DNA from 2 places in the Kitasatospora sp. NPDC058046 genome. Region 1 is predicted to be linked to the other one. Evidence: riboswitches for the same ligand, from Rfam matches in the RefSeq annotation. Region 1 holds a riboswitch; the other holds the start of a gene.

Region 1 (5,206 bases):
GCGTCGCCGACGTTGACCTTGTCGGAGTCGGCCAGCGGCAGCGGGGCCAGCTTGCTCTTGGGCGGGTTGTCGATCTTGACCACGGCGACGTCGTAGCCCTCGGCGTGGCCGAGCACCGAGGCGCTGTAGGAGCTGCCGTCGGCGAACTTGACGGTCAGTTTGCCGCCACTGAGGGTCGGCGCGACGACGTGGTTGTTGGTGAGGATGTGGCCCTCGGTGTCGAAGACGAAGCCGGTGCCGGTGCCCGACTCGCCGTTGCCCTGCGCCTTGATGGTGACGACGCTGGGCAGCGCCTTCTGCGCGATGGCGGCGATCGAGCCGGGGACGGGCTCGTTCTTCTGGGTGTCGCTGGCCTGGACGGTGGTGCTGCGGTGGTCGTTCGCGGAGCTCCTGCGGTCGGAACTGTCGGAGACGGACACGCCGAGCGCGCCGCCGGCCACACCGGCGACCAGCGCGACGGCCGCGATCAGGGCGACCAGGCCGCCGCGCTTCTTGCGCGGGCCGCCGGGGCCGCCCGGACCGCCGGGGTACTCCGCCGGGTAGCCGAGCGGGCCGGCCGGGCCGCCGGGGTAGCCGGCGCCGCCGGAGGTGGAGTCGTGGGTGGGGCCCCAGCCGCCGAGCGGCTGGCCGGCCCCGAAGGGGTGGTGGCCGTGCGCGGCGGGCGCGGCCGGAGCGGCGCCGTACCCCTCGTGCGCGCCGGCGGCGGGGACGCCGTGGGTCGGGGTGGCGTACGGGTTGCCGGCCGGCGGCAGGGCCGGGGCGGCGGGTGCGGCGGCCACCGGGGCGGGCGGAACGGGCGGCAGGACCGGCGGCGGCGCGTCGATGTAGCCGGTGGCCGGGTCGACGGCCGGCTCCTCGACGGCGAGTACGGCGGGCTCGGCGGGTGCGGCGGGTGCCACGGGCTCGGCGGGTGCCTCCGGTGCGGGCACCTTGGTGAAGGCGACGGTGGGCTTGTGCCCACCCCCCGCCGGGACCTCCTCGGCCGGAACGGCGTCGGCGGACGGCGCCGCCTCGGCGGCGGCGGCCTCGACCGCGCCCGCCTCCGGCTCGGGCACCCGCCGGAACGCCATGGTCGGGTTGTGCCCGCCCTGAGCGGGGCCCGCGGCAGCGGACTCGGCCGCCCCCGGCCCGGCGGGCTGCTCCCCCTGCGGCCCGGTGGGCCCAACCTCGCGCTCGGTGCTCACGGACGACCTCCATAGCTGGCAGAACCAAGGACCATAGTTTTTCGCACTGTCGATTCGTTTGCCGTAAGGACCCCTCTGAAGAACTCATAAGAATCCTTAGCCGGCACCGACACCGGCACTGGCGTCAGCACCCACAGCGGCACCGACACCGGCTCCGGCACCCGTACCGACGGCCGGGGCTCCCCTCCCCGTCGGGCGTCCGCGATGCGGACCGCCCCGCCCTCGGCCTTGGGCGTCGGCACCCGCGCCGGTTAGCCTGGCGCTCCAAACTGACACGCGGGAGCTTGGACCCACCAGGCTGAGAGTGCGCATGTCGACCGTACGCCACACGAGTGACGGACGTTCGAGGGGGCGCTGACCGCCGGAACCTGTCCGGGTAATGCCGGCGTAGGGAGTATCGGCCATGCCGCCTGCTTCGCCATCCTCTTCTTCGGGTACGAACGCCTCCGACTCCGGCGCGAACGCCCCCGCGCCGGGCGCGACCGCCCTCCTGGAACGCGCCGAGCACGTAGAAGCGCCCCTGGTCCTGGACACCGAACCGCCGCGCACGCTGCGCTTCCGGGACCACTTCGCGCTCTGGATGAACCTGGGCGTCAGCCTGATCGGCTTCTCCACCGCCGCCACCGTGCTCGGCGCCCCCGGCAGCGAGCTGTCGCTGGCCGCCGCGGTGACCGCGATCACGATCGGTACGGCGGTCGGCACCGCGATGCTCGCCGTGGCCGCGCTGATCGGCGCCCGCACCGGCGCCCCCGCGATGGCGAACCTGCGCGGGCTGTTCGGCACCCGGCTTTCGTACCTGCCGACGGTGCTCAACATCGTGCAGTGCATCGGCTGGGGCGTCTTCGAGCTGCTGACCATCTCGGCGGGCGCGCAGACCGTCGCGCACACCACCGGCTACCGCTGGCTGTTCGTCCTGCTCGCGGGCGCGCTGACCACCGCGCTGACCATCTGGCCGCTGGGCTCGATCGCGGTGCTGCGCCGCTTCGTGGCCGGGGCGGTCGCGGTGGCGATGGTGTACTTCACCGTCCAGCTGGGCCGCCAGGGCGTGCCGGACCCGGGCGCGGGCAACTGGCACGGCTTCCTCGGCGCCACCGACGCGATGATCGCGGTGTCGGTCTCCTTCGTCCCGCTGGCCGCCGACTACACCCGGCACTCGCGCACCCCGCGCTCGGCGTTCTGGGGCAGCTTCTCCGGCTACACGGTCGCCCAGGTCTGGTGCTACGTGCTCGGCCTGATGGCGCTGCTGCAGTCGGACGGCGACCCGAACCGGATCTTCGACTCCTTCCTCGGGGTCTGGGCCGGCTGGCTGTTCCTGCTGGTGCTGGTGCTGCGCGAGACCGACCAGTCCTTCGCCAACGTGTACTCGACCGCGATGTCGGTGCAGAACCTGCTGCCGAAGGTGGACCGCCGGGTGCTCTCCGGCGCGATCGGCGTGCTGATCACCGTGCTGGCGCTGCAGATCGACGAGTTCACCGACACCTACTACGGCTTCCTCGGCCTGATCGGCTCGGTGTTCGTGCCGCTGCTGGCGGTGCTCGTGGTGGACTACTTCCTCGGCGCCGGCCGGCGCGGCTGGAACCTCTCCGCCGACGCGCCGTCCCGCTGGCTGATGCTGCTGCCGTGGGCCCTGGGCTTCGCGGTCTACCAGTTCATCGCGCCGACCAAGGTCGCGGGCTGGTGGACGGACTTCTGGACCTCCGCCCAGGAGGCGCTGCACTTCACCCCGCAGGAGTGGACCTCGGCCTCGCTGTTCGCCTTCCTGGTGCCGGCCCTGGCCACCTGGGCGCTCACCCCGCTCGGCCGCCGCGCCGTCCGGGGCTGACGGAGCGGGGCCCGAGCGGGCCCCGCAGGTGCGCAGACGGCCCCACAGGTTGGGGCCGTCTTTGTCCGCGCTTCACCTCCGCCGCCTATCGTTGGGCCTGTGACCAGCCCAGACCTGTCCTCGGCGGCGGCGCGCACCGTGCCGCCCGTCCAGGTGATCGCCCACCGCGGTTCCTCCCACGCCCTGCCCGAGCACACCCTCGCGGCCTACCGGCGCGCGCTCGACGAGGGCGCGGACGCGCTGGAGTGCGACGTCCGGGTCACCGCCGACGGCGCGCTGGTCTGCGTGCACGACCGCCGGATCGGCCGGGTCTCCAACGGCCGGGGCACCGTTTCGGCCATGACCCTCGCCGAGCTGGAGGCGTACGACTTCGGCGCCTGGAAGACCGGCCGCCCCAGCACCGACCCGGAGCTGCGCGGTGTGCTGCGGCTGGAGCGGCTGCTGGAGCTGGTGGTGGAGTGCGGCCGCCCGGTGGACCTGGCGATCGAGACCAAGCACCCGGTGCGCTTCCGCGGCCGGGTGGAGGCCGAGCTGCTGCGGACCCTGGAGCGGTTCAAGATCGGCGCGACCCGGGAGGGCGACCGCCCGTCCGCCCGGATCATGAGCTTCTCCTCCGTCGCGCTGAACCGGGTGGCCGCCGCCGCGCCGCGGTACCGGCGGGTCTTCCTGTTCGAGCGGACCCTGCCGCTGCTCGGCCGGCTGCGCGAGGGCTCGCCGCTGCCGGGCGGGGCACGGATCGCCGGCCCGGGCATCGAGCTGGTGCGGGCCCGCCCGCAGCTGGTGACCCGGCTGCGCGAGCTCGGCCACGAGGTGCACGTGTGGACGGTGGACGAGCTGGCCGACGTCGAGCTCTGCCTGGAGCTCGGGGTGTCCGCGATCATCACCAACCGGCCCGCGGAGGTACTGGCGCAGCTCGGCCGGTGATCCACCGGTGATCCGTCGGCGCACCGAAGGCCGTACTCCTCCGAACCCCTCCGATCCGATCACTCTGGTCGGCAGTCAAACCTTCCTCGCGCGAAATTGCCGGAATTCTTGCATCCGGGCGACGGAGGGTGAGCGCGGAATGACCTGATGTCGACCGTCGGTCGCCGCACTCGAAATGGGCTCGCGGGATCGTCCGGTGCTCGTTTCCGACGCATTACCAAGGGGCATCTCTCCCTCGGCATACGCTGAAGGAGGTCCGGGGGTGGCGTTGATGGTGGCGCGTGAAGTGCCGACTTCATCGACCATGGCAGTGCCGCACGGCCCAGCGAGTGTCGGGGTCGCACGGCGCCGACTGCGTCGAGATCTGGGTGACCGGCAGGTACCCGAACCGGTCATCGATGATGCTGTTCTGATCCTTTCCGAGCTGTTGAGCAACGCCTGTCGGTACGCCCGTCCGCTCGGCCCGCTGCCGGCCCTGGGCCGCAGCGCCCGGGCCGAGGTGCTCGGGCAGGTGCTGGTCGGCGTCCCCTCCGGGGCGACCGCCGCGCAGGGCGCCCGGGAGCCCGCCGAGGGTCCGGCCGAGCCGGCCGGCGGGGTGCTGGTCCGCTGGCAGATGCACGCCGACGGGGTGCTCACCCTGGAGGTCACGGACGGCGGGGCGGCCACCCGGCCGCTGCCCGCGAGTCCCTCGCTGACCTCGCGCGGCGGCCGCGGCCTGAGCATCGTCGACCAGCTGGCCAGCGACTGGGGCGTGCGCGACGCCCCCGGCGAGGTCACGGTCTGGGCGGCGCTGCCCGCCCGGGCCCGGCACGCCCGGCGCACCGGGGGCGATGCCCGTAGCGCGTGAGCCGGGCTCGGGGAATGTGTCGTTAGGCTTCCCGGGACACAGGACCACCGTTCCCGGGAGAGCCGCAGCATGGGCAAGAAGGCCGCCAAGAAGGCGCCGCAGCGCCAGTCCACCACCGCCGTCACGGGCGAGATCCCCGTGGTCGGGGCCCGCGAGGACTGCCCCTGCGGCTCGGGCCGCCGGTACAAGGCGTGTCACGGCCGGGAGGCCTCGCACGCGGTGCAGGAGCTGGTGCACCGCCCGTTCGAGGGCCTGCCGGGCGAGGCCGACTGGGTGGCCCTGCGCGAGCTGGTGCCCGCCGCCACGGTGCCGCTGACGCTGGCCGCCGGGGTGGCCGACGGCGCGACCGGTGACGTCCCGTCGGTGACCCTGGCCACCGTGCTGCCGCTGGCCTGGCCGGCCCTGCGCCGCCAGGACGGCTCGATCCTG
Region 2 (5,206 bases), on a different contig from region 1:
GACGGGACGGACTCGCTGAACACCTCGACGAACCTGCCGTGCAGGCCCTCCTTGTCCAGGACCCGCTGCGCCTCGGCCCGGTCCTTGCCGAGCACGCCCGGCACCGAGCCGTACAGCCCCTCGGAGATCCCGTACGTGACGCCGCCGATCGCCAGCACCAGCGCGGCCAGCGCGGCCGTCCAGACCAGCGTCCGGCGGGGTAGGCGGCGCAGCGGGCCCGGCCGGGGCCGGCGCCGGTGCACCGGGGTCGGCTCGTCGTACGGGCGCGGCTCGGCGAGCAGCTCGTCCATCAGCTCCGGCGGCATGTCCAGCACGCTGGTGCGCTCCGTCGGCGGGGCCTCGGCGGGCCGCGGCAGCGGCCGGATCACCGAGGTCGGCTCGCTGGTCGGGTAGCGCGGGCTGGGGCGGGTGGAGGCCGGCGGCTCGGCGTCCAGCGCGGCCGGGGCGAGGGTGCGGCGCACCCGCTGGAGGGCGGCGAGCAGCTCGACCGCGTCGTACGGGCGGGCGCCGGCGGACCGGGCGCAGGCGGCGGCCACTATCGCGTCCAGCTCGGGGCCGACGGCGGGGGCGACCAGCGAGGGGGCCGGGACGTCCTCGTGCAGGTGCTTGTACATGACCTGGACGGGGTTGTCGCCGGTGTGCGGGCGGCGGCCGGTGAGCATCTCGTACAGCAGGATGCCGGACGCGTAGACGTCCACCCGCTGGTCGGTGGGGGCGTCCGGGAGGATCTGCTCGGGGGCCAGGTAGGAGACGGTGCCCATGACCGTGCCGCCGGTCGCGGTGGTGGTCGAGGTGGGCGCGCCGTCGGCGCTGCCGAGCACCCGGACCAGGCCGAAGTCGGCGACCTTGACCAGGCCGCCCTCGGTGATCAGCACGTTCTCGGGCTTGACGTCGCGGTGGACCAGCCCGGCCCGGTGGGCGGCGCCGAGCGCGGCGAGCACCGGCTCCAGCACGTCCAGCGCGGCCCGGACGGACAGCGCGCCGCGGTCGCGCAGCAGGTCGCGCAGGGTGCGGCCGGGCACGTACTCCATGGCGAGGAAGACGTGGCCGCCGTCCGCGCCCTGGTCGAAGACGTTGACCACGTTGGGGTGGGTGAGCCTGGCGACCGCCTTGGCCTCGCGGATGAAGCGGGCGGTGAAGCCCTCGTCGCCGGCCAGCGAGGGGTGCATCACCTTGAGCGCGACCACCCGGTCCAGCCGGGTGTCGGTGCCCCGGTAGACGGTGGACATCCCGCCGGTCGCGATCCGCTGCTCGACCCGGTACCGGTTGTCGAGCAGGGCGCCGATCAGGGGGTCGTGCAGTGCCATGTCCACTCGGAGAGTCTAGGGTGCGGGACCGCCCGGTCCCGGCGGACACCGCCTCCGGGACCGGCTTGTGACATGCGCGACGGTTCAGAACGCCGGGTGCTCGCGGGTGTCCAGGTCGGCCCGGCCGGCCATCGCGGAGGAGGCCTCGGCGTGGAAGCGGCGCGGGATCCGGCCGGCCCGGTGGGCGAGCCGGCCCGCCTCGGCGGCGTGCCGCATCGCCTCGGCCATCAGCACCGGGTCCTGAGCCCTGGTCACCGCGGAGGCGAGCATCACCGCGGCGCAGCCCAGCTCCATCGCCAGCGCCACGTCGGAGGCGGTGCCGGCGCCCGCGTCCAGGATCACCGGGACGCCCGCGCCCTCCACGATCAGCTGGAAGTTGTGCGGGTTGCGGATGCCCAGGCCCGAACCGATCGGCGAGCCCAGCGGCATGATGGCCGCGCAGCCGACGTCCTCCAGCTTGCGGGCCAGCACCGGGTCGTCGTTGGTGTACGGCAGGACGGTGAAGCCGTCGTCGACCAGCGTCTCGGCGGCGTCCAGCAGCTCGATCGGGTCGGGCAGCAGGGTGCGCTCGTCGGCGATCACCTCCAGCTTGACCCAGTCGGTGCCGAGCGCCTCGCGGGCCAGCCGGGCGGTCAGCACGGCCTCGCCGGCGGTGAAGCAGCCGGCCGTGTTGGGCAGCACCCGGATGCCGTTGCGGGTCAGCACGTCCAGGACGGAGCCCTGGGTGGTGGCGTCGACCCGGCGCATCGCGACGGTGGTCAGCTCGGTGCCGGAGGCGAGCAGGGCGCGCTCCAGGACCTCCAGGCTGGGGGCGCCGCCGGTGCCCATGATCAGCCGGGAGGAGAAGGCCGTCCCGGCGATGGTCAGCAGATCGTCGGCCATGGTTCAGCCTCCCTGGACGGCGGTGAGGATCTCGATCCGGTCGCCGCTGCCCAGTGCCGTCCCGGGCCACGAACCGCGCGGCACCACGGCCTCGTTGAGCGCGGCGGCGACACCGGTGTTGGCGGCGCTGACGGAGGCCACCAGCTCGGCGAGGGTGATCGTGGCGGGCACCCGGCGGGGCTCGCCGTTGACGGTCAGGGCGATCTCGGCCGGGGCGACCGGGGTCGGGGCGTCCTCGTGCACGGCGTTCTCGTTCGGGGCGTTCTCGGTCAGGGCGATCTCGGTCATGCGGAGGCCTTCGCGACGGGGGATTCGGAGGAGAACCGGGTGGGGGTGAACGGCCTTGCGAGCTCGGGGACTTCACCGGTGACCAGGTACTCGGAGACCAGGTCGGCGGTCACCGGGGTGAGCAGCACGCCGTTGCGGTAGTGGCCGGTGGAGGCGACCAGCCCGGGCAGCGGGGTCGGGCCCAGCAGCGGGGCGTTGTCCGGCGAACCGGGGCGCAGCCCGGCCGAGGTCTCGCGCAGCGGGAGTTCGGTGATCCCCGGGACCAACTCGTGGGCGTCCCGCAGGAGTTCGTACACCCCGCCGGCGGTGACGGTGGTGTCGTAGCCCTGCTCCTCGGTGGTCGCGCCGACGACCAGTTCGCCGTTCTCCCGGGGGACCAGGTACATGTGCCGGCCGCGGACCACGGCGCGGACGTTGCGGGAGAGGAACGGCCGGTAGGCCTCCGGCACGTGCAGCCGCAGCACCTGCCCCTTCACCGGGCGGATCGCGGGCAGCACCCCCTCGGGCAGACCGGGCAGCCGGTGGCTGTGCGGGCCGGCGGCGAGCACGACCTGGTCGGCGGTCACCGTCTCGTCGGTGCTCAGCCGGGCGCCGGTCGCGCGGCCGTCCTCGACCAGCAGCTCGACGGCCTCGGCGCGGTGCAGCAGGACGCCCGCGCGCCCGCAGGCGGCGACCAGGGCGGTGAGCAGGCGCCGGGGGTCCACCTGGTGGTCGTCCGCGGCGTGCAGGGCGCCGCGGACGGCGGGGGCCAGCATCGGCTCCAGCCTGCGGGCCTCCCGGCCGGTCAGCCAGGTCGAGTCCAGGCCCAGCCGCTGGTGGAAGGCGTACAGCTCGCGCAGTTCCTCGCGGTCGTCGGAGTCCAGCGCGACGGCGATCGTGCCGCAGCGGCGGTAGCCGGTGTCCAGGCCGCCGCTCGCCTCGGAGAGCTCGGCGGCGAAGGTCTCGTACCGCTCGTTCGAGGCCATCCCGAGGCGCAGCAGCGGCTCCTCGCCGTACTGCAGCTCGGTGACCGGGGCGAGCATCCCGGCCGCGACCCCGGCGGCCCCGCCGCCGTGGGCGGGGTCGACCACGATCACGTTCCGCGCCCCGCGCCGCGCGGTGCGCCAGGCGACGGCGAGGCCGATGACGCCCCCGCCGATCACCAGCACGTCGGCATGGGTGCCTGATGGCAAGCGTGACAAGGCTGCTCTTCTCCCTTCGCCGGTATGACCCGGATCAGGTTCGGACGGTCGCAGGCCGTGTCAGCCCGCCTCTCAGCCCGGTCCGCCGGGCTCCCGTGTGGTCCTCCCACCTTAACGCCGGGGGTCGGCCCGGCCGAAGGCCCGTACGCGGGGCGGACGGCCCGGAGGCCGCCGCGTCGCGCTGAGTACAGTGGCGGGCGTGGCAGAGCTGAGCGGAACGGATCGGGTGGTCGTCGTCGGAGCCGGGCTGGCCGGGGCGCAGTGCGCCCTCAAGCTGCGGCAGGGCGGCCGGCAGGGGCGGATCACGCTGGTCGGCGAGGAGCCGCACGCGCCGTACGACCGGCCGCCGCTCTCCAAGGACGTGCTGCTCGGCAAGGCCGACTCCACCGCCCTGGACATCGACTACGGGCAGCTCGGCATCGAGCTGCTCACCGGCCGCCGCGCCACCGGCCTCACCCCCGGCGTGCTGCACACCGACGGCGGCGACCTCCCGTACGGCTCGCTGGTGATCGCCACCGGCGCCGTGCCGCGCGCCCTGCCCGGCGCCGAGCGGGCGCACCTGCTGCACACCCTGGACGACGCCCTGGCGCTGCGCGCGCTGCTGCGCCCCGGGCTGCGGCTGGTGCTGGTCGGCGCGGGCTGGATCGGCGCCGAGGTGTCCACCGCGGCCCGCGCGGCGGGCTGCGAGGTGACGGTGGTCGAGGCCGGTCCGGCGCCGCTGCCCGGCGCGCTGCCGACGGAGCTCGGCTCGGCGATGGCCGCCTGGTACGCCGAGGCCGGGGTCGAGCTGCGCTGCGGGGTCGGCGTGGCCGCCGTCGAGCCCGGCGCGGTGCTGCTGGCGGACGGCTCGCACCTGCCCGCCGACGAGGTGGTGGTCGGCATCGGGGCCCGCCCCGCGACCGGCTGGCTGGCCGGCTCCGGGGTCGAGCTGGACGCGACCGGCGCCGTCGTCGTGGACGGGCGGCTGCGCACCTCGGTGCCCGGGGTCTTCGCGGCCGGCGACTGCGTCAGCTACCCCTCGGCCCGGGCCGGCGCCCGGCTGGCCGTCCAGCACTGGGACCACGCGCTGCGGTCCGGCGAGGCGGTGGCCGCCGCCGTCCTGGGCGCGGACGCGCCGGCCTACGACCCGGTGCCGTACTTCTGGTCCGAGCAGTTCGGGCGGATGGTCCAGTACGCCGGCCGGCACGCCGAGGGCGACCAGCTGGTCCGGCGCGGCGACCCGCGGGGCGCCGACTGGTCGGTGCTCTGGCTGCGCGACGGCGTGCCGAGCGCGCTGCTGACCGTCGACCGGCCGCGCGACCTGGCCCAGGGGCGGCGGCTGATCGAGCGCGGCACCGCGCTGGACCCGGCCCGGGCGGCCGACCCCGCGGTACCGCTGAAGGCGGCCGTCGCGGGGTAGGCGCGGGGCAGGTCTGGTGCGCGGTGGGCCGCGGAGGTGGCAGTCTGGTGGCGTGAGTGAGATCGAAAGCAAGATTGAATCCCTGGTCACCGACTGGATGTACCTGCCCGACATCTCGGAGCAGTGGGGGGTCCGGGTCACCGAGGTGC

Evidence for each region. Region 1 has a riboswitch for thiamine pyrophosphate ahead of ACFVU7_RS25525 (cytosine permease). Riboswitches for the same ligand answer to the same signal wherever they lie in the genome.
Region 2: it holds a riboswitch for thiamine pyrophosphate, as region 1 does, so the genes downstream of both, thiO (glycine oxidase ThiO) here and ACFVU7_RS25525 (cytosine permease) in region 1, are expected to answer to the same signal.

Annotation. Positions count from the first base shown of each region.
Region 1 covers NZ_JBHVRS010000013.1:191,522-196,727, reverse strand. The annotation lists gene ACFVU7_RS25530 (S1C family serine protease) at 1-1,184, opposite strand, end outside; TPP riboswitch at 1,451-1,595, shown strand; gene ACFVU7_RS25525 (cytosine permease) at 1,588-3,006, shown strand; gene ACFVU7_RS25520 (glycerophosphodiester phosphodiesterase) at 3,106-3,930, shown strand; gene ACFVU7_RS25515 (ATP-binding protein) at 4,358-4,777, shown strand; gene ACFVU7_RS25510 (DUF5926 family protein) at 4,847-5,206, shown strand, end outside.
Region 2 covers NZ_JBHVRS010000001.1:253,985-259,190, reverse strand. The annotation lists gene pknB (Stk1 family PASTA domain-containing Ser/Thr kinase) at 1-1,307, opposite strand, end outside; gene ACFVU7_RS01195 (thiazole synthase) at 1,392-2,189, opposite strand; gene thiS (sulfur carrier protein ThiS) at 2,193-2,477, opposite strand; gene thiO (glycine oxidase ThiO) at 2,474-3,649, opposite strand; TPP riboswitch at 3,653-3,765, opposite strand; gene ACFVU7_RS01180 (NAD(P)/FAD-dependent oxidoreductase) at 3,849-5,057, shown strand; gene ACFVU7_RS01175 (Rv2175c family DNA-binding protein) at 5,110-5,206, shown strand, end outside.